DNA from 4 places in the Streptosporangium sp. NPDC050148 genome. Region 2 is predicted to be linked to each of the others. Evidence: riboswitches for the same ligand, from Rfam matches in the RefSeq annotation. Region 2 holds a riboswitch; each other region holds the start of a gene.

Region 1 (5,533 bases), on a different contig from region 2:
ATCGCCGCCGCCCCCCGGCTCCGCGTGGTCGCCCGCGCCGGCGTCGGCCTGGACAACGTCGACGTGGAGTCGGCCACCAAGGCCGGCGTCATGGTCGTCAACGCGCCCACCTCCAACATCACCAGTGCCGCCGAGCACACCGTGGCCCTGATCCTCGCCTCCGCCCGCAACGTCGCCCAGGCCCACTCCGCGCTCAAGGGCGGCGAGTGGAAGCGCTCGAAGTACACCGGCGTGGAGCTGGACGAGAAGGTCGTCGCCATCCTCGGCCTCGGCAAGATCGGCCAGCTGGTCGCGCAGCGCCTCCAGCCGTTCGGCGTCGAGCTGATCGCCTACGACCCCTACCTGCAGCCGGCCCGCGCCGCGCAGATGGGCGTCCGCCTGGTCTCGCTGGAGGAGGCCCTGCGCGAGGCCGACTTCATCACCGTGCACCTGCCCAAGTCCAAGGAGACCATCGGCCTCATCGGCGAGCGGGAGCTGCACCAGGTCAAGCCGAACGTGCGCCTGATCAACGTCGCCCGCGGCGGGATCATCGACGAGAACGCCCTCTACTCCGCGATCAAGGAGGGCCGCGTCGCCGGCGCCGGCATCGACGTGTTCCCCAAGGAGCCGGTCACCGACAGCCCGCTCTTCGAGCTGGACCAGGTCGTGGTCACCCCGCACCTGGGCGCCTCGACCCACGAGGCCCAGGAGAAGGCCGGCACCCAGGTCGCGCGGAGCGTGAAGCTCGCCCTGGCCGGGGAGTTCGTGCCGGACGCGGTCAACGTCCAGGGCGGCGCCGTCGCCGAGGACGTCAAGCCGGGCCTGCCGCTGGCCGAGAAGCTCGGCCGGGTGTTCACCGCGCTCGCCGGTGAGGTCGCCACCAGGCTCGACGTCGAGGTGCGCGGCGAGATCGCCTCCCACGACGTCCGGGTGCTGGAGCTGGCCGCCCTCAAGGGCGTCTTCACCGACGTGGTCGAGGACTCGGTCACCTACGTCAACGCCCCGCTGCTGGCCAAGGACCGCGGTGTCACGGTCGAGCTGATCACCAGCTCGGAGAGCCCCGACTGGCGCAACGTGGTGACGGTCCGCGGCGTGCTCGCCGACGGCCGCGCGGTCTCGGTCTCCGGCACCCTGTCCGGGCCGAGGCAGATCACGAAGATCGTCGAGGTCAACGGCTACCAGATGGAGATCGAGCCGACCGACCACCTGTCGTTCTTCACCTACACCGACCGTCCCGGCATCGTCGGCGTGGTCGGCCGCATCCTGGGCGACCACTCGATCAACATCGCCTCGATGCAGGTGGCCCGGGACGTCAAGGGCGGCAAGGCCCTGATCGCGCTCACCGTCGACACCGCCATCCCGGCCGACGTGGTCGACCAGATCGGCGCGGAGATCGGTGCCGACAGCGGCCGTTCGGTCGACCTGACCGACTGACCGTCCCGGTCCGCCGGGTCCCCTTCGTGGGTGGCCGCGGCGCGCCGCGGCCCGCTCCCGGACGGACCGTCCGGGACCGGGCCGGCACCCGCTCGCCGTCTCGACATGTGAGAAGTGTGTACGCGGGGCGAGACGACCCTTTCGTCACCGGGTAACCTGATGAAGATGCGCCGGGTGTTCTCGCACTCCGCACCCGCCGCGGCGGGGCCTGACAGGGCAGGCCGGCGGCCCGCCACGGTGCCGTGGCGATCGCCGGCTCCGAGCCCTCCGCCCACCGGTCCGTGACCCGGACCGGGGCATCGGGCCCGGTCCGAGTCCTGACCGGAGTCTCGGCCACCTTCACAGCTCACCCGCGACCGAGACGAGACTCACCATGTACGAGATGTACTCCTGGAACCGCCCGGACGAGAACGAGGACGAGGCGGCCGACGCGATCCAGACCGCCCTGGACCGCCGCGACAACGGTGGCGCGCCCACCCGCTGACCCTGTCGGCCACCTATCGGCCACCTGCCCGGTCACGGCCGTGCGCCGGTCCGGGCCGGGCCGGCCGGGGCGGACGGCTCCGCGACGCTCGCGGCGGAGCCGCGGGGGCTCACCCGCCGACGGCGGATCCGGTCGCGTGCTCGATCCGCTCGGCCAGTTCGACCCCCTCGGGGTCGGGGCGCACCCCGCCGACGAAGGAGGCGCGCCGCCATGAGGCGAGCCGCTCCTCCTTGACCACGTCCCCGCTCCGCGGGGCGTGCACCATGTACCCGGGCTTCGTGATCATTCCGACATGCCCGAGACCCCGGAAGAAGACCAGGTCCCCGGGCCTGAGGTCCTTCCAGGCGATCTTCCTGGAGAACGCCTCGTACTGCTCGGAGGCGATGCGGGGCAACGCGATCCCGGCGGCCCCGTAGGCGCGGAGCATCAGCCCGGAGCAGTCGAAGCCGCCGCGGCCGGTGCCGCCCCACGCGTACGGCGTGCCGCGCTTGGACATGGCCCAGCTCAGGGCCTTCTGCCAGGCGGGACGCAGGGACGCGGCCCGCAGGGCGCCCTTCAGGGCGGGCATGCCGAGCGCGGGAGGCGCGGGGGCGGGCAGGGGCGAGGCGGCCAGCGCGGTGGCCGGGGTCGCGAACACCGCGGTCCCGGCGACGAGGACGGACGCGACGCGCGAACAGATCTTGCCGTACAGGGTCGTTCCTTCCATAGGGCCTGCCGGGTGAGCTGTCGGGCTCGGGCGTGGAGGCCGCCCTACGGCGCGCGGGCGCGCCGATTCGCCCCGAGGGATCCCGTCGCGGGCGGCCGGGAACGCGCTCCGGTCGGGAGCGGGGTTCCCGGGGCCCGGGACGATCCCGGAAAGAGTGGTTCCCCGGCTCCGTACGCATCGATAAGGGATGATCCGTACGAATTAGGCATCAACGTGAACGGTGAGGACCATAACGAAACCTCACGAAACGGTCAACACAGGATAAAGACGGGCAAAGTGATCAGATGTCCCCGAGGGAAATTCCGTCCGAGGCGTGAGACCGGTGTTCAAGCACCGAGACGGCCCGGTAGGGTGACCCCATGGATTCGCGTAACATCCGCCTGGCGGTCATCCCCGGGGACGGGATCGGGGTCGAGGTCGTCACCGAAGGGCTGAAGGTCCTCGAAGCGGTCGGCACGAAGGTGGAGACCACCACCTACGATCTCGGCGCCAAGCGCTACCACGAGACCGGTGAGACGCTGCCCGACGTCGTCCTGGAGGAGCTGCGCGGCTACGACGCGATCCTGCTCGGGGCGGTCGGCGACCCCAGCGTGCCCCCGGGCGTGCTGGAGCGCGACCTGCTGCTCAAGCTCCGCTTCCGGCTCGACCACTACGTGAACCTGCGGCCGGTCAAGCTCTTCCCCGGGGTGGAGACCCCGCTGGGCGGGGTCCGGCCGGAGGACATCGACATGATCGTCGTCCGCGAGGGCACCGAGGGTCCGTACGCCGGAGCCGGGGGCGTCATGCGCCACGGCACCCCGCACGAGATCGCCACCCAGGAGTCGCTGAACACCGCCTTCGGCGTCGAGCGCGTGGTGCGCTACGCCTTCGACAAGGCGCTGTCGCGTCCCCGCAGGAGGCTCACCCTGGTCCACAAGACCAACGTGCTCACCTACGCCGGTGACCTGTGGGCCCGCACCGTCGAGAGGGTCGGCCGGGAGTACCCGGACGTCCAGACCGACTACTGCCACGTCGACGCGGCCTCGATGTTCTTCGTCAGCCAGCCCCGGCGCTTCGACGTGATCGTCACCGACAACCTCTTCGGTGACATCCTCACCGACATCGGCGCGGCGATCGCCGGTGGCATCGGCCTGGCGGCCAGCGGCAACGTCAACCCCGACCGCACCGCGCCGAGCATGTTCGAGCCGGTCCACGGCAGCGCCCCCGACATCGCGGGCCAGGGCAAGGCCGACCCGACCGCCACGATCCTGTCGGTCGCCATGCTCCTGGACCACCTGGGCCTGGACTCCGAGGCCGTCCGGGTCGAGCGGGCCGTCGCCGACGACCTGGCCGAGCGGCCGACCGGCCGGACCGGCCGGACCACCCGCGAGATCGGCGACGACATCACCGCCCGAGTAGCCGGCTGAGGAAGCCGCCCACCTCGACCCAGACGCGCCTGGCGGCTCACCGAGCCGCCGGGCGCGTTTTGGTTTTTCCGCCCCGCTGACGGTTTTCGCTATCGATGCAGTAGTTTCCCGTTACCCGGTCCAACGCAGAATGGACGCAAGGGTAAGCCAGACACCAAGAGAAGGATCCGCGTCATGACCACCGCTCAGAAGCTCAGCTTCGACGTGCAGCTCTCCGACCACGCTCGCACCACGGACGAGCGTGAGCAGGTAATGGCGAGCCCGGGGTTCGGCCAGGTCTTCACCGACCACATGATCTCCATCGACTACACCGAGGGGGAGGGGTGGCACGACGCCCGGCTCACGCCGTACGGGCCGCTCGTCCTCGACCCGGCGACCTCGGTCTTCCACTACGGGCAGGAGCTCTTCGAGGGTCTCAAGGCCTACCGCCAGGAGAACGGCGCCATCGTGATCTTCCGGCCGGAGGCCAACGCCGCCCGGTTCAACGCCTCGGCGCTGCGGATGGCCATGCCCGAGCTGCCCGAGGAGACGTTCGTCGAGTCGCTGGAGCTGCTCGTCCAGACCGACCGTGACTGGGTCCCCACCACCCCGGGGCACAGCCTCTACCTGCGCCCCTTCATGATCGCCACGCAGCCCGCGCTCGGTGTCAACTACCCTTCCAGGACCTACCGGTACATGGTCATCGCCGGACCGGCCGCGGCCTACTTCGGCGGGGGCAAGGCCGTCTCGGTCTGGCTCTCCACCGAGTACACCCGCGCAGCCCCCGGTGGCACCGGGGCCGCCAAGTGCGGCGGCAACTACGCCGGGGCCTTCGTGGCCCAGCGCCAGGCCGTCGAGCAGGGCTGCGACCAGGTGGTCTGGCTGGACGCGGTCGAGCACCGTCACGTCGAGGAGATGGGCGGGATGAACCTGTTCTTCGTCTACGGCGACCGCCTGCTCACCCCGGCGCTGACCGGGACGCTCCTGCCCGGCATCACCCGCGACTCCATCCTCACCCTCGCCGGCGACCTGGGCCTGCGGGCCGAGGAGGGACGCCTGTCGATCGAGGAGTGGCAGAGCGGCTGCGAGTCGGGCGAGCTGACCGAGGTCTTCGCCTGCGGCACGGCCGCGGTCGTCACCCCGGTCGGCGCGGTCAAGGGCGCCGACCGCGCCTGGACGATCGGCGACGGCAACCAGGGCCCGGTCACCTCGAAGATCCGCGAGGAACTCGTGGGCATCCAGTACGGGTCCCGCCCCGACCCGCACGGCTGGGTCCACAAGATCTGCTAGCCGCCACCGGAAGGCCCGGTCCTCCAAGGCCGGGCCCTTCCGCGCGACGGGCTCAGCCCTCGGTCAGCCTGCCCGTGTCGATCGTGAGGTTCCACGGCGCGGGCAGTTCGAGCGGCTTGCCGAGCGACTCGGTGACCTCTTCGGCGTACCCCTCCGGGCCGGGTCGGCTGAGCAACCTGAACCGGTCCGCGAAGGTGTCGATCACGAGGTAGAGCGGGACGCCCGCGAGCGCGCAGGCACGCGGCTTGACCACGT
Region 2 (5,533 bases):
GTGAACCTGCTCATCCGGCTCAGGAACGCATTGGAGGCACTGACATGAGCCCGGTTCGATGCCGATAAGGCTGCGGACACCGAAGCTGATCGGAAGGAGGGTGCCGGTGGAACTGCGTGAGCAGGTACGCCGTGAGATGGCGCTGCTGCGCGAGCGCATCCCCGACGTCGACGGGAGCATCGCGAGCAGCGTCGACGGCCTGACCATAGCGAGCGACCTGGACGACGAGACCGAGCAGACCGGCGCGCTCTCCTCCGCGTTGCTGGCCCTGAGCCGTCGGATGACGGGCATGACCGGCAAGGGCGGCTTCGAGGAGACGCTGATCTCCGGCACCAACGGCCACGCGGCCCTCTACGCCGCCGGCCCCACGATCGTCCTCACAGTGCTGGCGCGCCCGGGGACCAACCTCGGGCTGCTCAGGCTGGAGGGCAGGAAGACGGCGGCCCGGCTGGCCGCCATCACCTCGCGTACGTCGATATCCCAGTGAACATCCAGTGAGCGGAGGCAGGAATGGGCAACATGGACATCTCTCTCAAGGAGATGATGGCGATCGACGGCGCCATCGGCGCGGTGATCGTCGACTACGGCAGCGGGATGGCGCTGGGCGCGCTCGGCGGTTCCAAGGACCTCGACCTTCAGGTGGCCGCGGCCGGCAACACCGAGGTCGTCAAGGCCAAGATGCGGACCATGGACTCGCTCGGCCTCAAGGACGGCATCGAGGACATCCTCATCACGCTCGGTACGCAGTACCACGTGATCCGCCCGCTCACCGGCCGGAACGGCAAGGGTCTCTTCATGTACCTGGCCCTCGACCGGAACCGGTCCAACCTGGCGCTCGCCCGGCACACCCTCCGGAGCATCGAGGAGAAGATCGAGGTCTGAACCTCCCGGCGCGTCCCGGATCCGCGTCCCGGGCGCACGTCCCGGCGGTCCGGGTTGCGGCGGTCCGTGTTCCCGGAGCCCGTGTGCCGGCGGGTCGTTCGTCGACGGGTCGTCCGTCGGCGGCCGGGCCCCGGGGCGTACGGTCCCGGGCCCGGGACGCCGGGTCCTCAGCGTGCCGCGGCGGCGGCCTGGTCGGCGGAGCCGGTGAGCTCCTCGATCGCGTCGGCGAAGGCCGTCCAGAGTTCGCGGGGCAGGTCGTGGCCCATGCCGGGGAAGGTGAGCAGGCGCGCGCCGGGGATCGCCTCGGCCGTGGCGATCCCCCCGGAGACCGGGACGAGCTGGTCGTCCTCCCCGTGCAGGACGAGGGCCGGCACCGTCAGCTTCGCCAGCAGCGGGGCGCGGTCCTCGGAGGCCATGATCGCGGCCAGTTGCCTGGCGGTGCCCGGCGGGTCGTAGGCCCTGTCGTAGCTAAGGGCGGCGACCCTCGCGATCCGCTCGCGGTCGGCCGGGTAACCGGGTGAGCCGATGACGTCCCAGGTCGCGACGGCCCGCCGGATCGCCGCCTCGCGGTCGGGCGAGGGCGGCGACATGAGCGCGGCCATCGCGGCCTCGGTCGGGGGCGCCGCCCGCGGGCTGGGGGTGGACATGATCGAGGTGAGGCTGCGCACCCGGTGCGGGTGGCGGATCGCCAGCGACTGCGCGATCATCCCGCCCATCGAGACGCCCACCACGTGCGCGGAGTCCAGGCCGAGTGCCTCCAGCAGCCCCGCGGCGTCGTCGGCCATGTCGCCGACCAGGTAGGGGACCCGGCCGTTCCAGCCGGGTCCGGGTGCTCCGGCCTCGTGCAGGTGGGTGCTCTCACCGACGTCACGGTTGTCGAAACGCACCACGTGGTGCCCGCGCCCGGCGAGCAGCCCGCAGAAGTCCTCGTCCCAGTGGATCATCTGGGAACCGAGTCCCATGATCAACAGGAGCGGGCGGTCCTCGGGGGAGCCGAAGGTGTCGTAGGCGATCTCGATGCCGTTCGCCCGGGTTCGCAGAGTCGTCATGGCACTCCTACCGTGTTGATCCTGCGAAACAGAATGCCATTCTGTAGAGGATCCGGCACCGGCGGGGCCGGTCGCGACGACCGGCTACCAGACGACGGCGCCCGGCTCCCGCACGCTCAGCCCGGCCGCGGAGAGGGCTTCGGCCATGACCTTGGGCTTGGCCGACATCGGCGCGGCGCTCACCTGCTCGGTCCCGGTGACCTTCTTCGGCCGTCCGGACTTGGCCAGCACGGTCTTGGGCGGATCGGCCGGGTTGGGGTCCTTGCGGCCCCAGGCACCGGTGGAGAAGGCCACGGGGTGGTTCTTCCTGCCCACGCCGTCGCCCCACCGGGTGATCACGTACTCGACGTCGATGTGACCCATGCCACCGTTGCCGTCCACACCGAGCGTGCCGGCGTTGAAGGTGCCGCCGGTCAGGTCGGCGAAGGTCTTGGCGTCGATGTCGAGCATGATGCCGCGATTGGAGGGCACCCCGGGGCCGCGGTCGCCGACGAAGAACTTGGCCCGCTTGCCCTTGTAGAGGATGTAGCCCTCGGTGAGCAGCGGCCAGCTCGGGCTGGCGATCATGCCCTTCTGCATCGGCTTGCCACTGGCCGGCAGGCCGGTGTCCCCGGCGCGGCCGGAGGAGTCGTCCCAGAAGTAGGAGGCGCGGGTGGATCCGTGGAGCAGGACGGCCTCGACGCCGTCCTCGGGGCCGCTCACCGCGGAGGTGGTGGCGGCGGCGAGGGACGGAGAGGCGGGGAGTGCGGAGGCGACGCCCGCGGAGGCGAGCACGCTCACCCCGACGAGGGCGGCGGCGGCCAGGCGGTTCTTGTGCATGCCAAAGAAGAGGCTCATGGGGGAAAGGCTCTTTCGCGAGGGAACGGGGCTACCGCGTGCGACACGCCGAAAAGGGGCGCACGGGCGAGGGCGCGCTGTCGGAAAAAATGCGTAACCGGACGAACCAGTCGTTACGCAGAGCGCTGCCTGGAAATGCCGCGATCAGGCGCGGCGCGAAAGGTACGGGGGATGGGGGACGGGGGGCAGGGGAAGGTTCAGGTGGTCGGCGCGGACAGGGGGTGCACCGACGCGGTGACGCGGTCATCCATGAGGGGGTCTCCTCTCCATCTCGTCTACCGGGTTAGCTGACGGGTTCGGGCGGTGGAGTTGCCCTACCGCCGCATGAGCGGCGGATTCACCCCGGAAAATGGGTCCCCGGTTCCCGCGGCATCCGGCCTGCGGGATTCGACGTCGGGCGGTCGCTCCCTCTTGTGAAGGGCAGGTCACCGGCCGATAACAGGGGACACTACCCACGAGAACCAGACAAAGCAAAGCAAAGACCACGAAAACCCCAGAAGATCTACCTTGTTGGCAAAAAGTCCTCTAAAGCACTCAACATCCGGGATTGTTCGGACGGGCGTCTCGCGGCCCCACAGGCCCGCCCGCTACGGGGATCGCGGCCCCCCGGCCCCGGGACGGCTCAGTCCCACCAGAACGACCAGGCGTTCCTGCCCTTGATCTGCTCTGCGTAGTCGATGAGGGTCCCCGCGCCCTGGATGATGCTGTCGGGGCAGAACGTCCAGTGCTCCGCGGCGACCTGCAGGGCGTGCTCGAAGGTCGTCGGCGGGGCCGCCACGCTGACGTCGAGGGTGTTGAACCCCATCCCGACCACCCGCACCCCGAACCTGTCCTCCCAGCTGCGCACGACGGCCGCGAGCGGGACCATCCACTCGTTGTGGTTCAGCGCGCCCTGCCAGCCCATGACGGCCAGGGCGTCGGCACCGCGGTCGACCGCGACGAGCCCGAGCGGCGTCCTGCGCTCGGCCACCATCCCCGCGTACCAGTCCGCGACCACCCCGGGGTCGGCGGCGAGCCTGCCCGCGGGGGCCGGGCCGGGGCACTCCGGGCCGAAGGGGTCGAGCAGTTCGAGCTGGTCGACGTGGGCCCTGGCGATCCAGTCGGACCACACCTCGGCCATGAACGCCTCGACGTGGTAGTTGTCGATCTCGGCCGCCGCGTCCGGGGCGATCTGACCGGCCGACCAGGGCTGGACGGAGTCCTCCAGCAGCACCGGCCACAGCCCCGACCGCTCGTGCTCGGCCCGCAGCCGCGCCCAGTACTCCCCCGAGACCGTCACCTCGCTGAGCCAGAAGGCCGGACGGTGACGGATCGCGAGCTGAGCGTAACCGGGGTCGGGCCAGACCAGCTCACCCGGCGGCAGGTCCACCGAGAGCCTCCTGCCCTCACCTCCGCTCATCCCGCGAGCTCCGTCGGCTCCGTCGGCGAACAACTGGCGCAGAACGGGCGGAAGCTTCCCCTGCTCGCAATCGTTCATCTCTACCGATCCGATCCTGACCACGGATCAATTTTGGCCTGTCAAGCACCCCGAGGGACAGTTGTGCCCTGGACCGAGCAAAAATTAGAGGAAGATCCATGCCGCTCGACGGCCGTCCGGTAGGGGACGTTATGCTGCTCGATGGCCGCGAGAAAGCGCTATCCACTCCCTTGACCTGGTATTCGGCGTACCGGATCATCCCGGGAGGACCGGCGGGCGGCCGGGTACGACCGATCACCGACCCCGCTGCGTGAGGAGCCCCTTCCATGACCGACCTGGTCACGCTCGGCGAGAGCATGGCACTGTTCAGCGCGCGGCGCACCGGCCCGCTCAGGCACGCCCGCGACTTCGGGCTGGGCGTGGGGGGCGCGGAGTCGAACGTGGCCATCGGCGTCTCCCGGCTCGGCGGGCGCTCGGCCTGGATCGGCAGGGTCGGCGACGACGAGTTCGGGGAACTGCTCCGCTCGACGCTGGCGGGCGAGGGCGTCGACGTACGGGGGATGCGGGTCGACCCGGACGCGCCCACCGGCCTGATGATCAAGAGCAGGCGCACGGCCGAGGTGGTGGACGTGCGCTACTACCGCTCGGCGAGCGCCGGATCCCGGCTCTGCCCGGCCGACCTGGACACCTCGATGATCCGTTCGGCCCGCGTGCTGCACGTCACCGGCATCACCCCGGCCCTGTCGGCCTCCGCCGCCGAGGCGGTCCGGGCCGCGATCGCCGAGGCCCGCGACGCGGGGGTGACCGTGTCGATGGACGTCAACTACCGCCGGGCACTGTGGACGCCCGCCGAGGCGTCCGCCGTGCTGCGGGAGATCGTCCCGACGGTGGACGTCATGTTCGCGACCGAGGCCGAGGCCCGGCTGGTCGTGGAGGGCGACGACCAGCTCGCCCTGGCCCGCGCCCTGGCCGACCTCGGCCCGCGCCACGTCCTCGTCAAGCGCGGCTCGCTGGGCGCGATGGAACTCTCCGACGGCGTCGTACGGCACGCCGAGCCGCACCGGGTCACCGAGGTCGACCCGGTGGGCGCCGGGGACGCCTTCGCCGCGGGCTGGATCGCCGAGACCCTCGCGGGAGCCGATCCACAGGAGCGCCTGGCCACGGCGTCGGCCGCCGGGGCCTTCGCGGTCACCGCCGACGGCGACTGGGAGAGCCTCCCCCGCCGCTCCGACCTCGGCCTGCTGCGCCCGTCCGGCGACGCAGTCAGCCGCTGAGCGGCCTCACCGCGCCGACCGGCACCGACCCGCACCGACCGGCGCCGACCGGCTCGTCGCGCCGTACGACGCGA
Region 3 (5,533 bases), on a different contig from region 2:
CGAACCGGGACCCCGCCGGATGCCCGCACGTGCACCGGCGGATCCGGCCTTCCGGTGGAGGCGATGCGGTACGAGCCGAGACGGCTCGCCGGCCCGGTCAGGTGAGGACCACCCTCTCACCACCGGTCGCCGAACCCGGCCCTACCGCGGTACCGGCTCGGTGAACGCCGCCCGTGCGGCATGCGGACGAGCCGGCCGTGGCGCGCTACCTCCCCGTGCCGGTCTGCGCGGGAGGTGTGGGCCAGCCCTTGCCGACGACGGTGAACCCGCCCCGCTCGACGGTGGCGAACGTCGCGGGAGCCGTACAGGGCTGCACCGTGCCGGTCGGTACCGACCAGTTCCAGCCGATCCGATCACGACCGCCGCCGGACCTGTCCGTCCCGCCGTCGTACACGCTGACCGCGACCCGGGTACCGACCGGGAACGAGGTGGAGGTGGTGATGACGGCGGTCACCGTCGCGACCGGGCCACCCGCCACGAGGCAGTCCACCTCCGCCTCGAATCCCCCGCCGTTGCCGTCGGCGAGGTAGTGGTCGACCTTGACGATGCCCTCGGCCTCCGTGAAGACGCCGCGTGCGGTGATGGTGAAGGTGATGTCGTCGTCGGCCGCCGGCTCGAAGTGGATCTTCGCCGTGCCGGACACGTGCCACCGGGGGTCCTTGCTCGTCGCGGGCGACGCGGCCGAGGCCGATGTACCGATCGTCGCGACCGTGGCCAGCGACAGGGCGACGGCGGTGACCCCTGCCCGGATCATTGCGGATCTCATGTCAACGGCTCCTTGAGGTGTGAGGGTGAGGCCTGCTCCGGCGATCCCGGAAAGGGTGCCGTGCCGCCATGCCTCAACCCTGCCGCCGGGCCCCGTCGGTTCCCATGTGCCGTTCGGCGGATCGACCCCCCGCACGCCGGGCCGAGCATCCCGGACGGGACATGGCCTACGGAGCCGGAATGTGCTATCACGCCGGTCCCGGGGTCACCCTGCGGGCGCTGCGCGCACCCGGCGCCTCCGGCGAGGACCGCACGAAACAGACGGTCGAAGACGCACGGGCGACGGGACGAAGTGCCCTGAACATGCCCCAAGAGGTGTAGGTGGCCGAGAAATCGCAGGTCAGTCCGTCGCAGCGCTAGTACATCGAGATGTGCGGATGGTCGAAGTGGTTGGCGGTGACGCCGCCGCGGTTGGACATGGCCCTCCAGCCGGAGCCGTGGTTGATGCGCTGGCGCCAGATCACGTACTTCACCCCGAGCCTGGCCTTGTTCTTGATGGCCCAGGCGGAGATCTCGTCACCGAGCCTGAGGTTGGCGGCCGTGGGCATCGTGCCGCCGGTGCTCATCATGAAGTCGCAGGCGCGGCCCAGCGGGTGCTCGCCGCCGTCGTTCGCGGCCCGGTAGCAGCCGACCGAGTACGGCAGGTCGAAGCGCCTCTTGATCGCCTCGCGCATGATCCGGGTCCGGTCGGTGATGTTGTCGGCGCCGGTGGGCAGCTGTGGGGCCCAGCTGCCGTCGGAGCGGCGGCCCGAACCGGTGGGGACCAGCTTGTCGAGCTTGTCCTTGATCTCCTCGATCAGGTCCTCGGCCTCCTCGCGCCGCTCCTGGACCTCCTTGGCCTCCTCGGCGATGTCGTCGGTGAGGCGGGCGGCGGTCTCGGCCGACCTCTTCCTGCGCTCCACGCTCTGGGCGAACCCCTGCAGGTGGGCGCTCTGCTCGGCGGTGAGCTGCTCCATCACCGCCGCGCCGCCGATGTCGTCGGCGAACAGCAGGGCGGGCAGGCCGCCGATGCTGCTCTGGTAGTGGAGCTGGACGATGGAGTCGACCTGCTTCTCGTTCTCGGCGTAGACCTCCTCGGCCCTGCGCAGGTTCTGCTTGGCCACGGCCTCGGCCTTCTCCGCCTTGTTGAGGGACTCGCGCTTGGCCGCGTAGGTCTCGATCAGCGCGTCGATCCTCTTGTTGAGCTTGACCAGGTCGGCGCGGAGCTCGGCCTCGGACGGTTTGGGGTCGGCGCTTCCCGCGGTGGGAGCGCCGAGGGTGAACGCGGCGATCGAGCCCACGCAGAGGACCAGAGCGGCATGGCGACGGAACGTGGGGGACGAGGCCGCCACGAACTCTCCTCTCCTTCCGCCTACCGGGTTAGCTGACGGGTTCGGGCTGGAGGATGCCCTTCCACCGAAGTGGTTTCACCCCAGGTGCGGTGGTTCCCCGGCTCCCGGGCGAGGCGCCTGGGATTAGGCATATCGGCTGCTACAGCCGATGTGGGAAGGATAGTAGTGGTAAACCCCAGGTCACGCGACCTCAAACGAGACCTATCGGTGATCAGCTCGTGACAATGGAGCGCAGTAGATGTGCTGTCTCCTCGGGCAGCACGTCGTTCACGAAGGCCCCCATGGCCGATTCCGATCCCGCGAGGTACTTCAGCTTGTTCGGCGCGCGGCGGATGCTGAACAGCTCCAGGTGCGCGTACGCCAGGTCCCGGCCGGTGTTGACCGGTGCCTGGTGCCAGGCCGCGATGTAGGGCATCGGCATGTCGAAGAGCCCGTCGAGACGGCGCAGCACGTCGGTGTAGAGCGGCCCGAACGCCGCCCGCTCGGCCGACTCCAGGCCGATCAGGTCGGGGACCCTCCGGTGCGGGTAGAGGTGGACCTCGACCGGCCAGCGCGCGGCGGCCGGGACGAACGCCGTCCAGTGCTCGTTGGAGGCCACCACCCGCACCCCGGCCTCCCGCTCGGAGGCGAGGACGTCGGCGAACAGGTCGCCCCCGGTGCGGTCCCGGTAGCGGCCGGCCGCCGCGAGGTTCAGCCTGGTGCGCGGGGTCACGTACGGGTAGGCGTAGATCTGCCCGTGCGGGTGGGCCAGGGTGATGCCGATCTCCGAGCCCCGGTTCTCGAAGCAGAACACCTGCTCCACCCCCGGCAGGGACGACAGCTCGGCCGTACGGTCGATCCAGGCCTCCATGACCAGCTCGACCTGCTCGGGCGACAGGCGGGAGAACGAGGAGTCGTGGTCGGAGGTGAAGCAGACCACCTCGCAGCGGCCGATCCCGGGCCGGACCTCGCTCAGCCCGCCCGGCTGCGGGTACTCGCCCGGCTGGGCCGAGAACGAGGGGAAGCGGTTCTCGAAGACCACCACGTCGTAGTCGGGGGAGGGGACCTCGGTGAGGTTGCCGGGACCGGACGGGCAGAGCGGGCACTCACTGGCCGGGGGCAGGAAGGTACGGCCCTGCCGGTGGCCGGCCACCGCGATCCACTCCTCGGTCAGCGGGTCGTAGCGCAGCTCGGAGGCGGCGGGCCGGGGCGGCAGGTCGCGCAGGTCGGCCGCACCCCTGTCCGCGTCGTCGCGCCGGTCGAAATAGAAAAGCTCCCGGCCGTCGGCCAGGTGGGTGGCGGTGCGTTTCATCGGGTGGCGGTCTCGCTCTCCTGCTGCGGTTCTGTGATGATCAGCTCGCCGACCGAGGCGGCGAGCTCCTCGCGTGCCTCGCCGGACAGGCCGGAGTCGGTGATCACGATGTGCGCCTGGGACAGCTCGGCGATCGTGCTGATGCCGACCGTTCCCCACTTGGTGTGGTCGGCGGTCACCACCAGGCGGCGGGCGGAGGCGACCAGTTCCCGGTCGGTCTCCGCCTCCAGCAGGTTGGGCGTGGTGAACCCGGCGCGGAGGCTCATCCCGTGCACGCCGAGGAAGAGGGTGTCGACGTGCAGGCCGCGGACCGCCGCGACCGCGACCGGGCCGACCAGCGCGTCGGAGGGGGTACGGACCCCGCCGGTCAGCACGACCGTGCGGTCGGCCCTGGGGGAGCGGTGGAAGACGTCGGCGATCCGGATCGAGTTGGTGATCACGGTCAACTCGGGCACGTCGACCACGTGGTGGGCGAGCGTCCAGGTCGTGGTGCCCGCGGAGAGCGCGATGGCGGTGGCGGGCCGGACGAGCCCGGCGGCGGTGCGGGCGATCGTCTCCTTCTCGGCCTGCTGGCGCACGGACTTGGCGGTGAAGCCCGGCTCCTCGGTCGAGCCCGGCCCGGCCACGGTGGCACCGCCGTGGACCTTCTCCACCAGCCCCCGCTCGGCGAGCACCTCCAGGTCGCGCCTGATCGTCATGTCGGAGACGCCGAGATCACGGACCAGGTCGGCGACCCTGACACCGCCGCTGCTGCGGACCCTCTCCAGGATCGCCTGCTGCCGCTGCTGGGCGAGCATCGTCACTCCCCTTAATTCACCAGATTCCACCAAATTACCACGCCGAGGGCCGAGAGGGGGTGTTGGAACATGGTGAACCGCCCGCTCACAACCGTTCGAGTTCCGCCTCGATGTTGGCCCGCGCCGCAGCCTCCGGCCCCTCGAGGCGGAAGATCGCCGGGAGGGCGAGCAGCGACCGCAGCACCGCGGCCCGCCCGGCCCTGAACGCCTCCTCGGGCACGAAGGCGTACTCCTCGCGCACGGCCGCGGTGTAGGCGGCGTAGACGTCCTCCGGCGCGCCCAGGATCGTCAGGTCGGCGTCGCAGAGCACGGCCCCGTCGGCGTCGTCCGGTGCGGGGTCGTGCGTGACGGTCAGCCTGACCAGCCGGGCGACCGTGGCCACCGCCTCGGGGGACAGGCCCGCCTCCGGCAGCGCGCGCTCGGCCAGCCGGGCGCTGCGCTCCTCGTTGTCGGCGTTGCGGGGGTCGTAGACGGCGTCGTGGAACCAGGCCGCCATCCGCACCAGGTCCGGGTGCTCGGCGTGACCGGCCAGGGCGTCGACCCCGGCCAGGACCGCCTCCAGGTGGGCGGTCGTGTGGTACCTGCGGTGCGGCTCGTCGTAGCGGGCGATCAGTTCGCGGCCGAGCCGTTCGGCCCCGGGGCCGGCCAGGGACCGCCAGCGGGTCATCAGCTTCTCGCTCATGCCAGGGAGCCTAGAGGCGGCCGGACCGGGACCCCGGCCCGGACGGGTCAGGCCTCACGGCCCCAGGAGGCCAGCAGCCGCGCCTGGGCGTCCTCGGCGGGCGACCGGGACTCCCCGGGGGCCGTCTCCTGCTCCCGGCCGGGCTCGGCGGCGGCGAACCAGGCGGCACAGGCCTCGACCAGCTCCGGGTCGAGCCGTTCGTCGGCGCCGATGGCGCGGGCCAGGTCCCAGGTGTGGATGAGGGCGTCGGCGAACAGCTCGGTGACGTACTCGCGGCCGGGCACGTCGCCGAACGGCAGGCGCACGAAGCCCTCCAGGGCACCGTGGGCGGTCACCGCCTGGACGGCGGCCACGGCCGAGGTGTCGAACGCCTTGATGGGGTCGTCGCCGAGCAGGTCCCCGTCGAAGGCGTCGCCGACCTCGGCGGAGGTCCGCCCGGCCAGCAGCTCCGGAGCCCACAGGCTCTCACCGACCACGTGGTTGACCAGCGCCCGCACGTCCCAGTCGACGCAGGGCGTGGGGGTCTCCCACTGGTCGGGAGCGATCCGGTGGACGAGCGCGCCGAAGGCGTCCAGCGCGCGACCGTAGGCCTCCGGTACGTCGATGGTCATCATGCCTCCCGATGTCCTCCCGGACGCGCCGTGCCCTTCCCCTGACCGTAACCTCT
Region 4 (5,533 bases), on a different contig from region 2:
GGGGAGATCAAGTGATCATCGTCGTCTCCGGAATACCCGGCCGCGCGGGCGTTCCGGCCGTCACACCACCCCCTCCCTCACGGGGAAGTCCCTGCTCAGAAGGCATCCCGGCAGGAACGGCGCCCCGCCGGTATCCCGGGATCCGCAACGGACGGGTTCATCACGGGAATGCCCGCCGCCGGCGGAACACCGGGCGGAGAGCCTCCCGCCTCATGGCCCGGCCGGAGCCGATGCGACGCGAGCGCTTGTAACAAGACGGATCTTCAGTGCTTTCTTGCCTGGAGTATGACTCACTCCGACCGGCCGCACATAGTCGTAGACCGTATAACCACCAAAGGCGAGCCCCCCTCGCGCAACCCCGGCAAGACCGCGCCCCCCCGTTCCGGATCCCTAAGAAGGCCTTCATCGGTCGCCCCGAACACACCGTGAAGACGAACGGGAGAAAGCCGTGAGCACCGCGCAGGACACTCCTGGCGGGCGGAAGCGGCCATTCGGTGAGTGGTGGGCTAACTCCCGACGGCGGACGATCCGGCCATTGAGGGGCCATAGCGGTACGAGGACATCGGTGGCGCCGAGGGCGGATATTTTCCTGGACCGGGCCAAGGGACGGTCATAAGTCGTCCCGCGTCCGGGAGTAAATGGGTTCGCGTGTCCACGGCGTCCCGCCCGGCCCGGCCGTTAGGGCTCCTCGGGGTTCTCGTTTTCCGGCCCCGACGAAGCCGAGTGCGTCAAGACGCGCCTGTGAAGGCGAGTGCATCAAGGCGTGTGCGTGAAATCCCGCGCGTGTGGACGCGTGAGAACGGGCGTGGGAAGGCCGCGCGTCAGGGTCCGTGGAGGACGCCGTGGGGACTGGACGACGCCATGGGGACGAGGAGGTCCGCGGGAAGGCCCACGCGCCTGAAGGCCCGGGGGGCGGAAGGCTCGGGGCAGGAGGCCCGGGGGCGGGGTCGCGGCGAGGGCTCATGGAGGACGCCGCGCGTGCTGGAGGCCGGGTGCGAAGCCGTACGCGAGAGGGCGGCGGGAGGCGCGTGTGCGGGAGCCGGGGGCGGGGGCGCCGGGGGCCGGGGCGAGGCCGGCGTCCCGAGGGCCGTGCCTTGAGGGGCGGGCCTTGAGGGGCGGGCTCGAAAGGCCGCCTCCGAGGGTCGCTTTCGAAGGGCCGGACCGGAAGGGCCGCTTTCGGAGGACCGGGCCGGAAGGGGCTCGCGTCAGGAACCTCGCGTCAGGGATCACGGGGTCCGGGGTCCGGGGTCGCGGGGTCGGGATCGCGTCGCGTCGCGTCGACGCCCCTGGTGTCGCGGGACGCGCACGAAGGCCCTCGCACGAAGAACGGGACCGGCGGTCGAACCACCGGTCCCGTCTCTTCGGGGGAACTACTTGATCTTCACGACGACCGTGTCGGCCACCTTGTCGTGCAGAGCCTGGTGCAGGGGCTGGTCCCAGAGCAGCCACAGGACGTTCAGGAGGGAGAAGATGCGCACGATCCAGTTCAGGAACGGCACCCAGGACAGGAACTGCGGGCCGAAGAACACGCCGGCCCGCTTGAGCGCGACGGCGTTGCTGAGCCCGCCCGGCGGCACGACGTTGCCCACGGGCACGATCTTGATGCCCATGACCATCTTGCCGACGGTCTGCCCGCTCCTGGTCGTCATGAAGAACTCGTAGGCGAAGTACAGCGCCGCTGCGAGCAGGGACGTGAGCAGGGTGGCGAGGAAGAAGCCGCCTCCCGCGTCCAGGGTCCCGGTCGTGCTGTCGAAGCTGGGGGACGTGACGATGACGGCGGCCAGCACGGCGCTGATGATGAACGTCGGGATCCCCAGGATGATCCCGTCGATGAGCCGTGCCACCAGACGCTGCCACCACTCGGCGAGCGGCGCCGGAGCGCCGGGAACGCCGCCGTAGGGCTGTCCGTAGCCCTGCTGGCCGTACGCCGGCTGACCGTAGCCCTGCTGGCCGTAGTCCGGCTGCTGGCCGTACCCGCCCTGCTGACCGTAGCCCTGCTGACCGTAGTCGGGCTGCTGGCCGTACCCGGGCTGGGACGACTGCTGCCCGTAGCCCTGCTGGCCGTAGCCGGGCTGCTGGCCGTAGTCCGGCTGCTGTCCGTAGCCACCGGTCGCGCCCTGCTGGCCGTAACCCGGCTGGCCGTAGCCACCCGTGCCGCCCTGCTGGCCGTAGCCGGGCTGCTGGCCGTAGTCCGGCTGCTGCCCGTACCCGCCGGTGCCGCCCTGCTGGCCGTAGCCGGGCTGGCCGTAGCCGCCCGTGCCGCCGGTGCCGCCCTGCTGACCGTAGCCCGGCTGCTCGTGGGAGGACTGGCCGTAGCCGGGCTGCTGCCCGTACCCGCCGGTCGAGCCCTGCTGGCCGTACCCCTGCTGCTGGCCGTAGCCCTGCTGGCCGTAACCGGGCTGCTGCCCGTAGCCCTGCTGGCCGTAGCCCTGGGCCTGTCCAGGACCGGTGTTCGGCTGTGAGGCCTCCGACCGATATCCCACGACCGTTATGTCGGGGTCGAGTTCACCAGCGGCTCGACCCGCGTTGTGCTGTCCGTATTCAGGCTGCCCCGACGGTGTGCGATCGCGGTCGGGATCATCCTGTGGATACGGCGGCTGTCCGGTGCTCACCGCGTCACCTCACTTAGACTGCGCATGTGGCAGATGTCAGACTCACATGCTTGCTGCAGCACAAGGTATCGACATAGGCAACAACAGTCACCTTTCCGTTGTGTCAGCTCTAAAGTCACTCACGTCGGGCTCACGTGTCAGATGCAGCAGCATCCGCGTATTGCCCAGGGTGTTGGGCTTGACGTGCTCCAGATCCAGGAACTCCGCGACGCCCTCGTCGTAGGAGGCGAGAAGTTCGGCGTACACCTCCGGGGCGACGGGGGTGCCCTGGATCTCCAGGAACCCGTGCCGGGCGAAGAAGTCCACCTCGAAGGTCAGGCAGAAGACGCGGCGCAGGCCGAGTTCGACGGCGGTGCGCAGCAGCGCGGAGACGATGCGGTGACCGATCCCCGCCCCCCGGCGGGCGGGGTCGACGGCGACGGTGCGGATCTCGGCCAGGTCCTCCCACAGGACGTGCAGCGCCCCGCAGCCGACCACCTCCCCGTGCTCGTCGGTGGCGACCCAGAACTCCTGGACGTCCTCGTACAGGGTGACGGTGGCCTTCTCCAGCAGGCGAGGTCCCGCGCCGCCGTAGGTGTCGACCAGGCGCCGGATGGCGCGGACGTCCGGGGTGCGGGCACGCCGGACGGTGACGCCGGCCGCCTCCGGCGGCCCCTCCCGCTCCGTGCCGGTCCGGGATTCACCACCGCTTCCTGCCTCGGCGGGGGCGCGCACGACCGGCGCCGGAGACTGTTCCGCAACCTGCTCCATGACCGATCAGCGTACGTCCTCGCCGTCCCCCCATTACGGCTCACCCCTAACTCGCGCACCACCCCCCTCTCATGACCCTTGGTAGTCCCATTACCACGCTGGGCATCGGGAGTCGAAGTGTGTCGCATTTCATCTTCGGTACGGTCCCGGAGCTGGGCGGACCCCCTCGGGCCCGATGAACCCCTGGGCAAAGGGCCCGTAAAGGCCTCAGTGATCATTTTGAGATGTGATCCGTCCGTGACATTTCAGTTGCGAAACCTCTACTGAATTCGAAGTTCTGGTTGAGCAGGAACCAGGGGTGGACTAATCTCCGTCCTCGATGTCAGAGATGTGAAAAGCCTGACCCGCCGAATCTCCCGCAGGGAGAACCGGGGACCCACCCGAGTCCCCCGGGGTGAATCCGAGTGCCACCGGCGCACCCGGTAGGGCTGCCCTCCGGCCCGAACCCGTCAGCTAACCCGGTAGGCGGCCGAGGAGAGGAGTCCATTGGTGAAGCGCACGCGCGACCGCGGAGGAGACCAGGCGGGTGGCGACGCCCACCGTCCACGACGCGCGCCGCGAGGGCTCCGCCACCGCATGGTGGTGATCGGCCTGGCGTTCGCCACCCTCACCCTGGGCACCCCGCTGGTCGCGGCCTCCGCCGACCCCGAGCCCAGCCTCAAGCAACTGGCCGCGCAGGCCGAGAAGCTGCACAACGAGATCGAGACGCTCGCCGAGCAGTACAACGGCGAGCGGGTCAAGCTCAAGCAGGCGCAGCGTGCCGCGGAGAGCGCCAAGAAGACCCTGGCCACCAGCGAGTCCGAGCTGGCGGCGCGGCGGACCAAGGCCGCCCTGCTGGCACAGAGCAGCTACATGTCGGGCGGCCTGAACGCCGGGCTCACCCTCACCCAGACGTCCGACCCCGACAACTTCCTCGACCAGGCCACCACCAGCTACGCCCTGCAGCAGCAGCAGAGCGAGGAGGTCGCCCAGGTGGGCCGGGCGATCGAGGCCGCGGAGCGGGCGCAGGCCGGTGCCAAGGCCAGGACCTCCGAGGTCAAGAAGCTGCTGACGGAGATCGGCGCCAAGCGCGCCAAGATCGAGCGGCTGGTCGCGCGGGTGGAGAGCGACCTGTTCAAGGAGGTACGCGCCCAGGCCATCGGCAACCGTGGCGCCCGGGTGAAGGTCGACGCGCCCATCGTGGGCAGCGGCAAGGGGGCCGAGGCCGCCCGCTGGGCGCTGACCCAGCAGCTCAAGCCGTACGTCTGGGGCGCCGAGGGGCCCGACTCCTTCGACTGCTCCGGGCTGGTCATGTGGGCCTACCAGAAGGTCGGGATCAGCCTGCCGCACTACACCGGGGACCAGTGGACCGCGGGCACGCGCGTCTCCCGGAGCGAGCTGCGCCCGGGCGATCTCGTCTTCTTCTACAGCGACCTGCACCACGTCGGGATCTACATCGGCGCGGGCCTGATGGTCCACGCCCCCCGGACCGGTGACGTCATCCACATCACCACGATCGACAACCGGCCCTTCGTGGGAGGCGTGCGCATCGCCGGCTGACCGCCACCACCCGTTCGACGCGTCCCGCGCCCACCCGGCGCGGGATCGAGCCTCGGCCGAGGACGGACGGGCGGAGCGGGCGGCTGAATCCGGGCGGCGGCCGGCTAGATCAGGCGGCGGCGGGCCGCCCAGGCCACGGCCTCGATCGCCGTGGCGACGCCGATGCGGTCGCAGATGCCCCTGAGCCTGCGCCTGACGGTCCGGCCGCTGATGTCGAGCCTGCGGCCCACCCTGTCGACGGTGACGCCCTTGGCGAGCTCAGCCAGCAGCACGAGGTCGTCGGCGCTGAGACCGATATCGCCCATGCCCAGGGGGCTGTCGCCATGGCGCGAATCCACTTCCGGATATGCCATCAAGAGTCACTCCCCCCACTCTGGAAACCGGGCCTAAGGCACCATGAATGAATACCGCCCGCCAGGAACGGTAAACGCCTTGTTCAAAGGTCGTCAAGTTCCGCCCTTCATGGCGTTGCCGCACTATTGACATAGCAGGCCATACGTGAAGTACTCATGATATGTCAGCGCCTTTGCGGTTAAGTCATGATCTGCCTCGGGCGTGGACCCGTAACCGTCCCCTGGCTGCGGCGACCGGCATCTTCACAGAACAAGATTTTGCCGGATCGGCAGGTCCCG

The links. Region 2 has a riboswitch for cyclic di-AMP ahead of ACZ6RT_RS10420 (hypothetical protein). Riboswitches for the same ligand answer to the same signal wherever they lie in the genome.
Region 1: linked by a shared signal. The riboswitch ahead of ACZ6RT_RS07455 (C40 family peptidase) and the one ahead of ACZ6RT_RS10420 (hypothetical protein) in region 2 are both predicted to bind cyclic di-AMP.
Region 3: linked by a shared signal. The riboswitch ahead of ACZ6RT_RS18220 (coiled-coil domain-containing protein) and the one ahead of ACZ6RT_RS10420 (hypothetical protein) in region 2 are both predicted to bind cyclic di-AMP.
Region 4: linked by a shared signal. The riboswitch ahead of ACZ6RT_RS12105 (C40 family peptidase) and the one ahead of ACZ6RT_RS10420 (hypothetical protein) in region 2 are both predicted to bind cyclic di-AMP.

The regions. Positions count from the first base shown of each region.
Region 1 covers NZ_JBVJIA010000005.1:240,468-246,000, forward strand. The annotation lists gene serA (phosphoglycerate dehydrogenase) at 1-1,413, shown strand, start outside; gene ACZ6RT_RS07455 (C40 family peptidase) at 2,007-2,603, opposite strand; cyclic di-AMP (ydaO/yuaA leader) riboswitch at 2,591-2,821, opposite strand; gene ACZ6RT_RS07460 (3-isopropylmalate dehydrogenase) at 2,963-4,009, shown strand; gene ACZ6RT_RS07465 (branched-chain amino acid aminotransferase) at 4,184-5,278, shown strand; gene ACZ6RT_RS07470 (Uma2 family endonuclease) at 5,331-5,533, opposite strand, start outside.
Region 2 covers NZ_JBVJIA010000007.1:227,123-232,655, reverse strand. The annotation lists gene ACZ6RT_RS10440 (DUF4388 domain-containing protein) at 1-48, shown strand, start outside; gene ACZ6RT_RS10435 (roadblock/LC7 domain-containing protein) at 107-487, shown strand; gene ACZ6RT_RS10430 (hypothetical protein) at 511-882, shown strand; gene ACZ6RT_RS10425 (alpha/beta fold hydrolase) at 1,050-1,931, opposite strand; gene ACZ6RT_RS10420 (hypothetical protein) at 2,016-2,768, opposite strand; cyclic di-AMP (ydaO/yuaA leader) riboswitch at 3,026-3,171, opposite strand; gene ACZ6RT_RS10415 (DUF4253 domain-containing protein) at 3,391-4,167, opposite strand; gene ACZ6RT_RS10410 (sugar kinase) at 4,512-5,459, shown strand.
Region 3 covers NZ_JBVJIA010000014.1:179,442-184,974, forward strand. The annotation lists gene ACZ6RT_RS18215 (hypothetical protein) at 206-766, opposite strand; gene ACZ6RT_RS18220 (coiled-coil domain-containing protein) at 1,122-2,096, opposite strand; cyclic di-AMP (ydaO/yuaA leader) riboswitch at 2,100-2,236, opposite strand; gene galT (galactose-1-phosphate uridylyltransferase) at 2,308-3,387, opposite strand; gene ACZ6RT_RS18230 (DeoR/GlpR family DNA-binding transcription regulator) at 3,384-4,184, opposite strand; gene ACZ6RT_RS18235 (HD domain-containing protein) at 4,270-4,866, opposite strand; gene ACZ6RT_RS18240 (TIGR03086 family metal-binding protein) at 4,914-5,480, opposite strand.
Region 4 covers NZ_JBVJIA010000008.1:280,198-285,730, forward strand. The annotation lists gene ACZ6RT_RS12095 (RDD family protein) at 1,371-2,483, opposite strand; gene ACZ6RT_RS12100 (amino-acid N-acetyltransferase) at 2,700-3,362, opposite strand; cyclic di-AMP (ydaO/yuaA leader) riboswitch at 3,698-3,846, shown strand; gene ACZ6RT_RS12105 (C40 family peptidase) at 3,852-4,901, shown strand; gene ACZ6RT_RS12110 (helix-turn-helix domain-containing protein) at 5,006-5,206, opposite strand.